2 regions of the Streptomyces sp. NPDC017056 genome follow, and region 1 is predicted to be linked to the other one. Evidence: predicted binding sites of a transcription regulator. Region 1 holds the regulator's gene; the other holds the start of a gene.
The links. The regulator HrcA, encoded in region 1, represses chaperone genes, less so after heat shock. The targets are predictions, from matches to a motif close to TTNGCACTCNGNNNNNCNGAGTGCNAA.

Region 1 (7,357 bases):
AACACCCACTGGGAAGGCAACCTGATGGAGGGCAAGGGCAGCGTCGCCCTGTCGTCCTCCAACGTCGGCACGTTCGACGTGAACTGGCCGGCCCGCGCCGAGCAGCCGAACGGCGTCACCAGCCCGGAGGAGCTGATCGCGGCGGCCCACTCGTCCTGCTACTCGATGGCCTTCTCGCACGGCCTCGCGGGCAAGGGCTACACCGTCGCGGCGCTGGACACCAAGGCCGACGTGACCTTCCAGCCGGGCGAGGGCATCACCGGCATCGTGCTGACCGTCAAGGCCAGCGTGCCCGGCCTGTCCGAGGAAGACTTCCAGGCCGCGGCCGAGGACGCCAAGAAGAACTGCCCGGTGAGCCAGGCGCTGGCCGGCGTCAAGAACATCACCCTCAACGCCGAGCTGGTCTGACCCTGCAAGGGTCTTAGGCTCCAGGGCCCTTAGGACTTTCAGGGGCCTCCAGGAGCCTTCGGGTTTTCAGGGAAGAACGGCGGCCCGCGACGCCAGACGCCGCGGGCCGCCGCCCACCCCCGAAAACGCCCTCAACTCCAGCGGCCCGTACGGCCCAACAGCAGCGCCGTGGCCGCCGTACCCGCCGTGGACGTCCGCAGCACGCTCCAGCCCAGCCGGTACGCCTTGGCGCCCGCCTCCTCGAAGGCCGCCAACTCCTCCGGGGAAACCCCGCCTTCGGGCCCGACCACGAGTACGATCCGCCCGCTGCCCGGCAGTTCGGCGGAGGCCAGCGGCGCGCTCCCCGCGTCCCGGTCCTCGTGCAGCACGCCGGCGAAGTCCGCCTCCGCGAGCAGCGCCGCCACCTGCTTGGTCGACATCAAGTCGGTGACCTCGGGAAACCGCAGCCGGCGCGCCTGCTTGCCCGCCTCACGGGCCGTGTTGCGCCACTTGGCGAGGGACTTCGCGGCCCGCTCGCCCTTCCACTGCGTGATGCAGCGCGACGCGGCCCACGGGACGATGCCGTCCACGCCGGTCTCCGTCATGGTCTCCACGGCCAGTTCGCCGCGGTCGCCCTTGGGCAGCGCCTGCACGACGGTGATACGCGGGGCGGGCTCCGGCTCGGTCTGCGCGCCGGTCACCTCGACGACGAGCCGGTCCTTGCCCTCGGCGGCCCGCACCACGCCCACCGCGCCGCTGCCGCGCCCGTCGGTCAGCACCACGTCCTCGCCCGCGCGCAGCCGGCGCACGGAGACCGCGTGCCGGCCTTCCGGCCCGTCCAGCACGGTTTCGCCCGGCCCGGGAACGCTCTCGACGAGGAACACCGGCGCCGTCACAGCGCACCTCCCAGCTCGCCCGGGAACCCTTGCCCGGCCTGATAGTCCTGCTCTTCCAGCGGCCCCGCTTCGTGCGTGCCCCCGGAGGCCAACCCGGCGCGCGCCGCGTCCAGTTCGGCCATCAGCACCTCGACCAGCTGCGCGGCCGGCAGCTGCCGCGCCATCCGGTGCCCCTGCCCCGCCCACAGCGCCAGGCCCTGGGCGTCGCCGGTCCTGGCCGCGGCCTTGCGCAGCTCGGAGGTGAGGTGGTGCACGGCCGGGTACGCGGCGGGGGCGTACGGGCCGTGCTCGCGGAGGAAACGGTTCACCAGGCTGCGCGCCGGGCGCCCGGTGAAGGCCCGGGTCAACTCCGTACGAGTGAACAGGGGGTTGGTCATCGCCTGCTTGTGCAGGTCGTTGGCGCCCGACTCCGGAGTGACCAGGAACGCCGTACCGAGCTGCGCCATGGACGCGCCCGCCGCCAGCACCGCGGCGATCTGCGAGCCGCGCATCAGGCCGCCCGCCGCGACGACCGGTATCTGCACCGCCTCGCGGACCTGCGCGACCAGCGACAGCAGCCCCAGCCCGGCACCGGTGCCGTCGGCGTGCGGGTCGTCGCGGTGGGTGCCCTGGTGGCCGCCGGCCTCGACGCCCTGCACGCAGACCGCGTCCGCGCCGGACCACTGCGCGGCCTGCGCCTCGGCCGCCGTGGTGGCGGTAACGATCGTGTACGTACCGACCTTGGCGAACCCGTCGAGGACCTCCCGGGACGGACAGCCGAAGTGGAACGAGACGACCGGCACCGGGTCCTCCCGCAGGATGGCCAGCTTCGCCTCGTACCCGTCGTCGGCGCCGCCGTACGGATCGACGTCGTCCAACGGCGTCTCGTACCAGGCCGCCTCGCCCGCGAGCTGCTCGCGGTAGACCTCTACGGCCGCGTTGTCGGCGAGCGAAGGCTGCGGCATGAAGAGGTTCACGCCGAAGGGCCGGTCGGTCAGCCCGCGCAGCTGCTTGATCTCCTGGTACATGCCGTCCGCCGTCTTGTACCCGGCGGCCAGGAAACCGAGCCCGCCGGCTCCGGACACGGCGGCGACCAGCTCCGGGCGGGCGACACCGCCTGCCATCGGGGCCTGCGCGATCGGATAGCGGCAGAGATCGGTCAGCGCTGTGGGCATGCCCACATCGTGTCACGCCGACCGCGGGGGGCCGAACCGGGGCCGGACGCACCAAGATCAAACACGTCCGGCGATCAGGGCAGTTCGGACGGAACGCCGAACGGCGGCCGGACCAAAGAGCCCGACCGCCGTCCACCAGCTACCGCTACTGCTATCGCTACCGGGCGCTACCGCCCGTTGAACGCATCCTTGAGCCGCGAGAACAGTCCTTGCTGCCCCGGCTGACGGTGCCTGCCCGGGGGACAACCCCCGGACCCCCGGCACAACGACTCGCCTACCGCCCGTTGAACGCATCCTTGAGCCGCGAGAACAGCCCCTGCTGCCCCGGCTGGAACTGGCCCGTCGGGCGTTCCTCGCCGCGCAGCTTGGCGAGCCGCCGCAGCAGCTCCTCCTGCTCCGCGTCCAGCTTCGAGGGCGTGATGACCTCCACGTGCACGATGAGGTCGCCGCGTCCGTTGCCGCGCAGGTGCGTGACGCCCCGCCCGTGCAGCGGGATCGACTGGCCGGACTGCGTGCCCGGCCGGATGTCGATCTCCTCCATGCCGTCCAGCGTCTCCAGCGGGCACTTCGTGCCCAGCGCCGCCGCCGTCATGGGGATGGTGACCGTGCAGTGCAGGTCGTCGCCGCGCCGCTGGAAGGTCGGGTGCGGCAGCTCGTGGATCTCCACGTACAGGTCGCCGGCCGGACCGCCGCCCGGGCCGACCTCGCCCTCGCCCGCGAGCTGGATGCGGGTGCCGTTGTCCACACCTGCCGGGATCTTGACCGTCAGCGTGCGGCGCGACCGGATGCGGCCGTCGCCGGCGCACTCCGGGCACGGAGTCGGCACGACCGTACCGAACCCCTGGCACTGCGGGCACGGCCGCGAGGTCATGACCTGGCCCAGGAAGGACCGGGTGACCTGCGAGACCTCACCGCGGCCGCGGCACATGTCACAGGTCTGCGCCGAGGTGCCCGGCGCCGCGCCCTCACCCGAACAGGTCGTACAGACGACCGCCGTGTCCACCTGGATGTCCTTGGTGGTCCCGAAGGCCGCCTCGTCCAGTTCGACGTCCAGCCGGATCATGGCGTCCTGGCCGCGCCGCGTACGGGACCGCGGTCCGCGCTGCGACGCCGTGCCGAAGAACGCGTCCATGATGTCGGAGAAGTTGCCGAAGCCCGCGCCGAAGCCGCCGGCCCCGCCGCCGCCACCCGCCTGCGAGAGGGGGTCGCCGCCGAGGTCGTAGACCTGCTTCTTCTGCGGATCCGACAACACCTCGTAAGCGGCGTTGATCTCCTTGAACCGCTCCTGGGTCTTCGGATCCGGGTTCACATCCGGGTGCAGCTCGCGGGCCAGCCGCCGGAAAGCCTTCTTGATCTCGTCCTGCGAGGCATCGCGTCGTACGCCCAGGACCGCGTAATAGTCCGTGGCCACTTACGACTCCGCCAGGATCTGTCCGACGTAACGTGCCACTGCGCGTACCGCTCCCATCGTTCCGGGGTAGTCCATGCGGGTCGGTCCGACCACGCCGAGTTTGGCGACTGCCTCGTCGCCCGAACCGTAGCCGACCGCGACGACCGATGTGGACGTCAGGCCCTCATGGGCATTCTCATGCCCGATGCGTACGGTCATGCCGGAGTCCTTGGCCTCCCCGAGCAGTTTGAGGAGCACCACCTGCTCCTCAAGGGCCTCCAGCACCGGCCGGATGGTCAGTGGGAAGTCGTGCCCGAAGCGCGTGAGATTGGCGGTACCGCCGATCATCAGCCGCTCTTCGGTCTCCTCCACCAGAGTTTCCAGCAAGACCGACAGGACTGTCGAGACCGTCCCCCGGTCCTCCTGCTCGAAGGACTCCGGAAGATCCTGCACGAGCTGCGGCACATCCGTGAAACGCCGGCCCACCACGCGGCTGTTCAGCCGCGCCCGCAGGTCCGCCACGGAAGTCTCCCCGAACGGCGCCGGGCAGTCCACCAGGCGCTGCTCGACGCGACCGGTGTCCGTGATCAGGACCAGCATCAGCCGGGCCGGGGCCAGCGACAGCAGCTCCACATGGCGCACCGTGGACCGCGTCAGCGACGGGTACTGCACGACGGCGACCTGCCGCGTCAGCTGCGCCAGCAGCCGTACCGTGCGCCCCACCACGTCGTCCAGGTCGACGGCGCCGTCCAGGAAATTCTGGATGGCGCGCCGCTCGGGGCTGGAAAGCGGCTTGACGCCTGCCAGCTTGTCGACGAAGAGGCGGTAGCCCTTGTCCGTCGGGATGCGTCCCGCGCTCGTGTGCGGCTGGGCGATGAAACCCTCGTCCTCCAGCGCCGCCATGTCGTTACGGACCGTGGCGGGCGAGACACCGAGCTGGTGCCGCTGGGTCAGCGCCTTGGAGCCGACCGGCTCCTCGGTGCCGACATAGTCCTGGACGATGGCGCGCAGCACTTCGAGCCTGCGTTCACTGAGCATCGCGCACACCTCCAGTCCGGCCGTTCCACCGGCGCGCGGCCGGGTTCTTCCGGGTCGTCTTCCCTGGCACTCATCAGGTCCGAGTGCCAGACCCTGACCAAGTGTACGGCCGGGTCACCTGGGCAGGGCAAGGGCGGCGGTACCGGAACCGTGTCCCCGGCACCTGCGAAAGACGTACCGCGGACGTAGCCGGGCAGCCGCGGCCCCCGGCCCGGCGGGCAACGCTATCGCGATGCGGCTAGCGTCTCGGTATGCGTACGACATGGGAAGAAGCCGGGTGGGAACGGCTCGGCGCAGGCGTCGGGCGCCGCCGGATGCCCGGCTGGGACGAGACGGTCGGCGCCGTCGTCGGCTCGTCCGGCGTGCTGATCGTCGACACCGGCGCAACCCTCCGCGACGGGGCCGAGCTGCGCCGGCAACTGCGCGCCGTCGCGGGCCGGGAAGTGACACACGTCGCGCTGACCCACCCCCACTTCGATCACGTGCTCGGCACCGCGGCCTTCGCCGGAGTCCAGGTCTACGGCGCCGCGGGCCTCGACGAATACCTCCCGCGCGCCCAGGACGACCTGCGGCGCAGCGCCGTGTCGTACGGCGTGGACCCGGACGCCGCCGCGGAGGCCGCCGACGTCCTCGTCCACCCGCACCACCTCGTCTCCGGCGAACGCACCGTCGACCTCGGCGACCGCCAGGTCCTCCTCGCCAACGCCGGCCCCGGCCACACCGCCTACGACCTGGTGGCCGTCGTCCCCGGCACCCACGGCTCACCCGACGTCGTCTTCTGCGGCGACCTCGTCGAAGAGTCCGGCGAGCCGCAGGCGGGCACCGACGCCGTCCCCTCCCGGTGGCCGGCCGCCCTGGACCGGCTGCTGGCCCTCGGCGGGGAGGACGCGGTGTACGTACCCGGGCACGGGGCTGCCGTGGATGCCCGATTCGTCCGTGAGCAACGCGACGCACTCCGCCGCCGCTTCGGCGTGTCGCGCCACTGACCGGCCATCCCTTCTTATCGTCAGTCCAATGCGCAGCAGACAGTACGGACCGGACCTCACCCCGCCGTGGAAGAAGCAGCAGCCGGCCCCCGAGGTCGCGGCGGAACCGGACCTCGTCGTCGAAGAAGCCGCCACCGGATTCTGCGGCGCGGTCATCCGCTGCGAGAAGACCGCCGAAGGCCCGACCGTCACCCTCGAAGACCGCTTCGGCAAACACCGGGTCTTCCCGATGACCCCGCGCGGCTTCCTCCTGGACGGCAAACCCGTCACCCTCGTACGCCCCACCGCCCGCCCGGCCACCCGCGGCCCGGCCCGCACCGCCTCCGGCTCACTCGCCGTCCCCGGCGCCCGCGCCCGCGTCGCCCGCGCCGGACGCATCTACGTGGAAGGCCGCCACGACGCCGAACTGGTCGAACGCGTCTGGGGCGACGACCTGCGCATCGAAGGCGTGGTCGTCGAATACCTCGAAGGCATCGACGACCTCCCCGCCATCGTCCGCTCCTTCTCCCCCGGCCCCGACGCCCGCCTGGGCGTCCTCGTCGACCACCTCGTACCCGGCTCCAAGGAATCCCGCATCGCGGCCTCCGTCACGGACCCGCACGTCCTGGTCGTCGGCCACCCCTACATCGACGTCTGGGAAGCCGTGAAACCGTCCTCCGCCGGCATCCCGGCCTGGCCGTCCGTCCCCCGCGGCCAGGACTGGAAAACCGGCGTCTGCCGCGCCCTCGGCTGGCCCGAGAACACCGGCGCCGCATGGCAGCGGATCCTCGCCTCGGTCCACTCCTACAAGGACATCGAACCGGCGCTGCTGGGACGGGTGGAAGAACTGATCGACTTCGTCACGGCCGGGAGTGCGGCTTAGCGCCGGGGAGCGTCTGGAACTCGCCGGTGTCCAGCTTCACGCCCAGCAGGTCGAGCGGCACGGGGTCGCCGAACTTGGTGATGCGCTGCACCGCGTAATCCGCGTCCTCGCCGCCGCCGGTTGGCTCGGTCAGCAGGACGCACTGGGCCATGATGGGGTCGATGACCAGGTAGGCGGGGATCTTGCCTGCGGCGTAGATGCTGCGCTTGAGGCGGTAGTCACGGTCGATACTCGTCTTGGAGACGACTTCGACGAGCAGCGTGACGACTTCGGAAGGGAGCAGCCGCCCGGACGCCGGTCCGGAGTCACGGTCCAACACGACCAGGTCCGGCTGTGGCTCGCTGGTTTCGCTCAGCAGGTCGATGTCCTGCGTCTGGAGACAGTCCCATCGATCCGGAATCTGTCGTAGGACCCTCAGCACGATCCGGTTGTGCACCAGATCCGGCCCGGCCATCATCACAATTTCCCCCCGCAGGAGCTCCGCCTTGAATCCCTCGGGGACCTCAAGGTCCTCGAAGAACGCGACGAGGGGGTGAGTGGCCGGTCGGTCATCCACAGCCGTCATCTCCGTGGTCCTCCGCTTCACGCCGTCGTCCCGGTACGACAGCAGGCTAGGGACCAGCGTAGGGCGATCCGCACGGGAC
Region 2 (7,357 bases), on a different contig from region 1:
CCCTCATCTACGGCGTCTCGCTCCCCCTGGGCCGCCCGTTCGTCACGGCCTGCGTGGGCGGCGCGTTCGGCGGCGGCCTCGTGGGCCTGTTCAACCAGCTCGGCACGGCCACCGGCGCCACCGCCATCGGCCCGTCGGGCTGGGCCCTGTTCCCCCTCCTCAAGGGCAACCAGCCCCTGGGCGCCACCCTCCTCGTCTACGCCCTGGGCCTGGTCACCGGCTACGTGACCGGCTTCCTGGCCACGTACTTCTTCGGCTTCGCCAAACAGGCGCTGAGGGACCTGAACACCCCCAACGCTCCCGCGCCGGCCCCCGCCCGGCAGCACCAGCCGACGACCGTCTGACGCGGTCACGGCACCCGTCGTTCCCGCGCCCCGTCTCAGCGCGGGAACGACGCCGTGTGCAGCGTGCTGAAAAACGGCTCGGGCAGCTCCACCGCCTCACCGAACGGCACCCGCTCGGCGTGCTTGTACGCACCGTTCTGCGGCTCCGTGAACAGCGTCGTCGTCGGCCCGTGCTCGTCGAACCGGTCGATCAGCAGATACGCCGGGACCGGCGCGTGCGCGTACGCCCAGAGCTTCTTGGTCCGGTCGGTCTTCGCATTGCCCTTCGACGTGATCTCGACCGCCAGCAGCGCCTCCGCCGCGTCCACGGGGTCGTTACCGCCCGGATCACTCGCCGCGATCAAGGCCGTGGGCATGACGACCAGGTCAGGGACGTACAGCTTGTCCAGCGGCGCGACGTGGACACCGAGCGTCTGGTAGATCCCCAGGTCGTCGGGGAGCACCCGGTAAAGCAGGCGCTGCACCGCGTCGGCGATGCCGTTGTGGTGCGGGTGGGGCGGTGGTACCAAGACGATCTGCCCTTCGTCGATCTCGGCGCGCCAGCCCTCGGGCACGTCCAGCTCGCGCCACGTCTGAAGCAGGTAGTCCCACGGGCGACCGTGGGGTGCCTGGCCGGTCTCGGCCATCGCGGCGGTCATCGCGAGTCCCTTCTGCAGTGGCCTGAGGAGCCGAGCGTAGATCGACGTTCGCGCGGCACCGGGCCGCTCGTCTCAGCGTCCCACGATCGCGTGAACCACGCACCAAGCTGCCCCGGCACAACGCCCCTCACAGAGCGCACCCATGCAACCCGCCGTCCACGACCAGGTCCTGGCCGTTGACGTACGACGCCTCGTCGGAGGCGAGGAAGGCGACCGCGTCGGCGATGTCCTCGGGGCGGCCGAGGCGGCCCGCCGCCGTCTGGGACCGCAGGTCCGCCGCCTGTGCGTCGCCGATGTCCGACCCCGCGAGCATCGGCGTCGCCACGTAGCCGGGGCTGACCGAATTGACCCGGACGCGGCGCCCGGCGAGCGCGGCCGCCAGGGTACGGGCGAGGTTGTGCGCGGCGGCCTTGGTCGCGGAGTGCAGCGTCGCGTCGGCCCGTCCGCGTTGCAGGAGCGACGAGGCGTTGATGACGACGGAGCCGCCGTCCCGCAGCAGGGGCAGCGCCCGCTGGACGGTGAAGAAGACGCCCTTGAAGTTCACGCCGACCGCCCGGTCGAAGTCGTCCTCGGTGATCTCTTCGAAGGGGGCGGCGGCGTACACCCCGGCGTTGGCGAAGACGATGTCGAGGTGGCCGAAGCGGTCGCGCACGGCCTGCATGACGGCGTCGAGATCGGCGACGGACGCGGTGTCGCCCCGTACGCCCAGCACCCGGTCCACGCCGCCGGCCGCGGCCCCGCCACCGTCCCCGGCCGCGGCCTGCGCCTGTTGCGTCAGCTCGGCCACGGCGGTGTCGAGGCGGCGCTCGTCGCGCCCGCAAACGACCACCCGCGCGCCGTCCGCGAGCAGCCGCCGCGCGGCCGCCAGGCCGACCCCGCTGGTGCCGCCGGTGACCAGGGCGACGGTGTCCGCGCCGAATCGAGCCGTACGGGCGTTCTGCCGGTTCTGTGTCGTCATGGGGCGAGCGTGCCCCGCCGGGCCGGGGGCGACGCATGCCACCCGCGAACCCGGCGCCCGCGGCCGGCCGCGCCGGGAAACGCCGCTGGGGCGGCACCCCCCTGGGAGGAGGGGTGCCGCCCCAGCGATCTGAGGACAGGTGATCCGGGAGGATCAGAAGTCCATGTCACCGCCCGGCATGCCGCCCGGAGCGGCCGCGGCGGCCTTCTCCGGCTTGTCGGCGATGACGGCCTCGGTGGTCAGGAACAGCGCGGCGATCGACGCGGCGTTCTGCAGCGCGGAGCGCGTGACCTTGGCGGGGTCGATGATGCCCTCGGCGATCATGTCGACGTACTCGCCGGTCGCGGCGTTCAGACCGTGGCCGACGGCCAGGTTGCGCACCTTCTCCACGACAACGCCGCCCTCAAGGCCGCCGTTGACGGAGATCTGCTTCAGCGGGGCCTCCAGGGCCAGCTTCACAGCGGCGGCACCGGTGGCCTCGTCGCCCTCCAGCTCCAGCTTCTCGAAGACCGAGGAGGCCTGCAGCAGGGCGACGCCACCGCCGGCGACGATGCCCTCCTCGACGGCCGCCTTCGCGTTGCGAACGGCGTCCTCGATGCGGTGCTTGCGCTCCTTGAGCTCGACCTCGGTGGCGGCACCGGCCTTGATGACGGCCACGCCGCCGGCCAGCTTCGCCAGACGCTCCTGGAGCTTCTCGCGGTCGTAGTCCGAGTCGCTGTTCTCGATCTCGGCGCGGATCTGGTTGACGCGGCCCTGGACCTGCTCGCTGTCACCGGCACCGTCGACGATGGTGGTCTCGTCCTTGGTGATGACGACCTTGCGGGCGCGGCCCAGCAGGTCGAGACCGGCGTTCTCCAGCTTGAGGCCGACCTCCTCGGAGATGACCGTGCCACCGGTGAGGATGGCGATGTCGCCGAGCATGGCCTTGCGGCGGTCGCCGAAGCCCGGGGCCTTGACGGCGACGGACTTGAAGGTGCCGCGGATCTTGTTGACGACCAGGGTCGACAGGGCCTCGCCCTCGACGTCCTCGGCGATGATCAGCAGCGGCTTGCCCGACTGCATGACCTTCTCCAGCAGCGGAAGGAGGTCCTTCACGTTGGAGATCTTCGAGTTGACGATGAGGATGTACGGGTCGTCGAGCGACGCCTCCATACGCTCCATGTCGGTGGCGAAGTACGCCGAGATGTAGCCCTTGTCGAAGCGCATACCCTCGGTGAGCTCCAGCTCCAGACCGAAGGTCTGGGACTCCTCGACGGTGATGACGCCTTCCTTGCCGACCTTGTCCATGGCCTCGGCGATCAGCTCGCCGATCTGGGTGTCGGCGGCGGAGATGGAGGCGGTCGAAGCGATCTGCTCCTTGGTCTCCACGTCCTTGGCCTGCTCCAGCAGGGCGGCGGAGACGGCCTCGACGGCGCGCTCGATGCCGCGCTTGAGGGCCATCGGGTTGGCGCCGGCGGCTACGTTGCGCAGACCCTCGCGGACCAGGGCCTGGGCCAGGACGGTCGCGGTCGTCGTGCCGTCACCGGCGACGTCGTCCGTCTTCTTCGCGACCTCCTTGACCAGCTCGGCGCCGATCTTCTCGTACGGGTCCTCAAGCTCGATCTCCTTGGCGATGGAAACACCATCGTTGGTGATCGTGGGGGCGCCCCACTTCTTCTCGAGGACGACGTTGCGGCCCTTGGGGCCGAGGGTGACCTTGACGGCGTCGGCGAGCTGGTTCATCCCGCGCTCGAGACCGCGCCGTGCCTCCTCGTCGAACGCGATGATCTTGGCCATGTGAAGTGGTCCTCCCGGACTGGGGGTCCCCCCGGACTGCGTCTGGGGGAGGGTGGATACTCCGGACCGCGCTGGCGCCCGCGACGGACGGTCTGCGAGCCTGTGGTTCCTTGCCCCACCGGCCCACGGACCTCACCGAGTCGGTCCTTAGCTGTCACTCTCACTCGTAGAGTGCTAACGCAATGATTAGCACTCGGCCCATGAGAGTGCAAGCGGCTTGGCGGGAGCCATCCCCACAGGGCCCGGGCGTCAAACCGGGTGCGGGCGGATGACCTGGCACTCCCCCGCGTCCCCCTCGACCCACCCAAACACAGAAGGCCCGCGCCCCCATAAGGGACGCGGGCCTCCGTACGCAGCAGTCGGTCGGCGCTTCAGCCGGCCACGCGGACCATGTCCGCCTGCGGCCCTTTCTGGCCCTGCGAGATCTCGAACTCGACCCGCTGACCCTCCTCAAGGGTGCGGTAGCCGTCCATCTGGATCGCGCTGTAGTGGACGAAAACATCCGCACCACCGTCGACCGCGATGAAGCCGTACCCCTTCTCCGCGTTGAACCACTTGACGGTGCCCTGAGCCATGCCTAACTCCCCTATTACTGGCCCTTGCACAGGACCGCACTCCGCGGACCCGGGTCAGACCTCACCCCCCGACAGGAGGGGGTGTGCGCCGGAACGCGTCGACCGCCGCTGAATGTATCTGTCCAACTGCCCAGCGCAACAGGTCAATCGGACGAGAATTCCGGCTGCGAACAATCGCAAATATGGGTAGAAGTGGGGCTTTTCCAGGGCAAGTCGGGCCGGGCAAAGCTCACCAACGCGACAAATCATGTCCACACTTCGGGCACAACTTGCCGGGGTCTCCCTGGCGGCCGACGGCCGCAAAACGCGGGATCACCACAACTGTATCGCCTTTAACAACACGGAATCGCCCCGTCCGCTTCTTGGCGGACGGGGCGATTCCAGCCGAACCACGCGGCGGACCCCAAAAAGATCCGTACGGCTTCTTGACAGCTCAGCAGCCGCCGGCCACCGCCGGAATGATCGAGACGCCCGCGCCGTCCGGCGTCGGGGTCGCCAGGCCCTGCTCGAAGCGCACGTCGTCGTCGTTGACGTAGACGTTCACGAAGCGGCGCAGCTTGCCGGTGTCGTCCAGGACGCGGGCCGCGATGCCGCTGTGGTTCTTCTCCAGGTCCGCGATGACCTCGGAGAGGGTCGTCCCTTCGGCGGCGACCTCGGCCTGCCCGCCGGTGTAGGTGCGCAGGATGGTCGGGATGCGGACGTTGACGCTCATGGTGTTCTGCCTTCCGGCTCGGAGGATGCGGTGAGGCGGGTAAGGGCGCACCGGCGCCCGGGGACGCGTGCGGGGGCTCGCCTCGGCGTGTCGTGGTGTACCGGCGGGTACGGGAGGTCAGCCGGCCAGGCCGGCGGCGCGGAACGCGTCCAGGCTCGGCCGGATCGTGGCCGTGGGCCCGGTCGTCGGCGCGACGGCGTCGAGCGTCTTGAGCCCGTCGCCGGTGTTCAGCACGACGGTGGTCAGCGCCGGGTCGAGCAGGCCGTCCTCGATCAGCTTCTTCGTGACGCCCACGGTCACCCCGCCGGCGGTCTCGGCGAAGATGCCCTCCGTACGGGCCAGCAGCTTGATCGCGTCGACCACCTGCGCGTCGTCGACGTCCTCGACGGCGCCGCCGGTGCGGCGGGCGATGTCGAGCACGTACGGGCCGTCGGCCGGGTTGCCGATGGCCAGCGACTTGGCGATGGTGTCCGGCTTCTGCGGCCGTACGACGTCGTGGCCCGCCTTGAAGGCCGTGGAGACCGGCGAACAGCCCTCGGCCTGGGCGCCGAAGATCTTGTACGGCTTGTCCTCGACCAGGCCGAGCGCGATCAGCTCCTTCAGCCCCTTGTCGATCTTCGTGAGCTGGGAGCCGGAGGCGATCGGGATGACGATCTGGTCCGGCAGCCGCCAGCCGAGCTGTTCGCAGATCTCGTAGGCGAGCGTCTTGGAACCCTCGCCGTAGTACGGGCGGAGGTTCACGTTGACGAAGCCCCAGCCCTCGCCGAGCGGGTCGCCGATCAGCTCCGAGCAGAAGCGGTTGACGTCGTCGTAGTTGCCCTCGATGCCGACCAGCTCGCCGCCGTACACCGCGGCCATGACGACCTTGCCCGCCTCCAGGTCGTGCGGGATGAAGACGCAGGAGCGGAAGCCGGCGCGGGCCGCCGCGGCGCCGACCGCGCCCGCGAGGTTGCCGGTGGAGGAGCAGGACAGCGTGGTGAAGCCGAAGGCGCGGGCGGCCTCGACGGCGATGGCGACGACGCGGTCCTTGAAGGAGTGCGTCGGGTTGCCGGAGTCGTCCTTGACGTACAGGCCGCCGGTGACGCCCAGCTCGCGGGCCAGGTTGTCGGCCTTGACCAGCTTGGTCAGGCCGGGGTTCAGGTTGGGCTTGTCCGCGACGTCGGCCGGGACGGGCAGCAGCGGCGCGTACCGCCAGATGCTGTTCGGGCCGGCCTCGATGCGCTTGCGCAGGCCCTCGGGGTCGCCCGTCGGCAGGTCGTACGCCACTTCCAGCGGCCCGAAACAGACGGCGCACGCGAAGATCGGTCCGAGGTCGAAGCGCTCACCGCACTCGCGGCAGGACAGCGCGACGGCCGGGCCCAGGGAAACGGTGGCGGAAGTGGTGCTCTCAACGGATTGCACAGCCATGGAGGCGAGGCCCTTTCTCCTCATCTTCCTCGCGGCGCATCTCGCCACGAGACGGAATTGGCACCTTCCCTAGCCGGGAGCCTCGCGGGCCGCACGTGACGCGCGGCGACGGAGACCGGCTGGAGGGTTGCCGGGGCTTCAACGGGCCGTATCCCTCTGCCCCTCTGGATGAGCGGTATGGCGCTGGGCCGTGGCCCAGGCGTTTGTCGCGGCGACCCCGGCATGTCCGGGACGATCGCGTTGTTCAAGACTGTAGCCGAAGGGATGGGCGGTTGAGACAGCCGTCCGCACCGCGAGATGGATCACATCGCTGGTCCGGGAACGAAGGAGACGCGCAGGTGCTGCAAGAGGTGGAGCGCTGGCTGGCCGGCCGGTCCTGGTCGGCCGCCGACCGCCCGCTCGACCGGCTGCTGGCCGCCAAGCGCGAGACCGGGCAGACGGTCTCCGTCGTGCTGCCGGCGCTCGACGAGGAGGCGACGGTCGGCGCGATCGTCGAGGCGATCCGTACGGAGCTGATGACGCCGTCGGTGCCGCTGGTCGACGAGCTGGTGGTGCTGGACTCCGGTTCCACGGACGGCACGGCCAAGGTCGCGGCCGAGGCCGGGGCGCGGGTCGTCCACCGGGACGAGGTGCTGCCGAGGCTGCCCGCGCTGCCCGGCAAGGGCGAGGTGCTGTGGCGCTCCCTGCTGGCCACCGGCGGCGACCTCGTGTGCTTCGTCGACGCGGACCTGCGCGAGTTCGACGCCGGTTTCGTCTCCGGGATCGTCGGCCCGCTGCTGACCGACCCGGAGGTGCAGTTCGTCAAGGGCATGTACGACCGTCCGCTGGGCGAGGCGGCCGGGCAGGGCGGCCGGGTCACCGAGCTGGTCGCCCGGCCGCTGCTGAACCTGCACTGGCCGCAGCTCGCCGGGTTCGTGCAGCCGCTGGGCGGGGAGTACGCGGCCCGC

Region 2: the regulator HrcA is predicted to act here: its motif matches at 3,903-3,929, upstream of groL (chaperonin GroEL).

The regions. Positions count from the first base shown of each region.
Region 1 covers NZ_JBIRPD010000001.1:607,103-614,459, forward strand. The annotation lists gene ACH4OW_RS02845 (OsmC family protein) at 1-408, shown strand, start outside; gene ACH4OW_RS02850 (16S rRNA (uracil(1498)-N(3))-methyltransferase) at 540-1,283, opposite strand; gene ACH4OW_RS02855 (nitronate monooxygenase) at 1,280-2,437, opposite strand; gene dnaJ (molecular chaperone DnaJ) at 2,712-3,848, opposite strand; gene hrcA (heat-inducible transcriptional repressor HrcA) at 3,849-4,865, opposite strand; gene ACH4OW_RS02870 (MBL fold metallo-hydrolase) at 5,117-5,851, shown strand; gene ACH4OW_RS02875 (DUF3097 domain-containing protein) at 5,880-6,713, shown strand; gene ACH4OW_RS02880 (Uma2 family endonuclease) at 6,691-7,278, opposite strand.
Region 2 covers NZ_JBIRPD010000007.1:134,403-141,759, reverse strand. The annotation lists gene ACH4OW_RS14985 (PTS transporter subunit EIIC) at 1-344, shown strand, start outside; gene ACH4OW_RS14980 (Uma2 family endonuclease) at 380-982, opposite strand; gene ACH4OW_RS14975 (SDR family NAD(P)-dependent oxidoreductase) at 1,110-1,940, opposite strand; gene groL (chaperonin GroEL) at 2,094-3,716, opposite strand; gene ACH4OW_RS14965 (cold-shock protein) at 4,088-4,291, opposite strand; gene ACH4OW_RS14960 (MoaD/ThiS family protein) at 4,725-5,003, opposite strand; gene thrC (threonine synthase) at 5,121-6,410, opposite strand; SAM riboswitch class I at 6,428-6,585, opposite strand; gene ACH4OW_RS14950 (glucosyl-3-phosphoglycerate synthase) at 6,749-7,357, shown strand, end outside.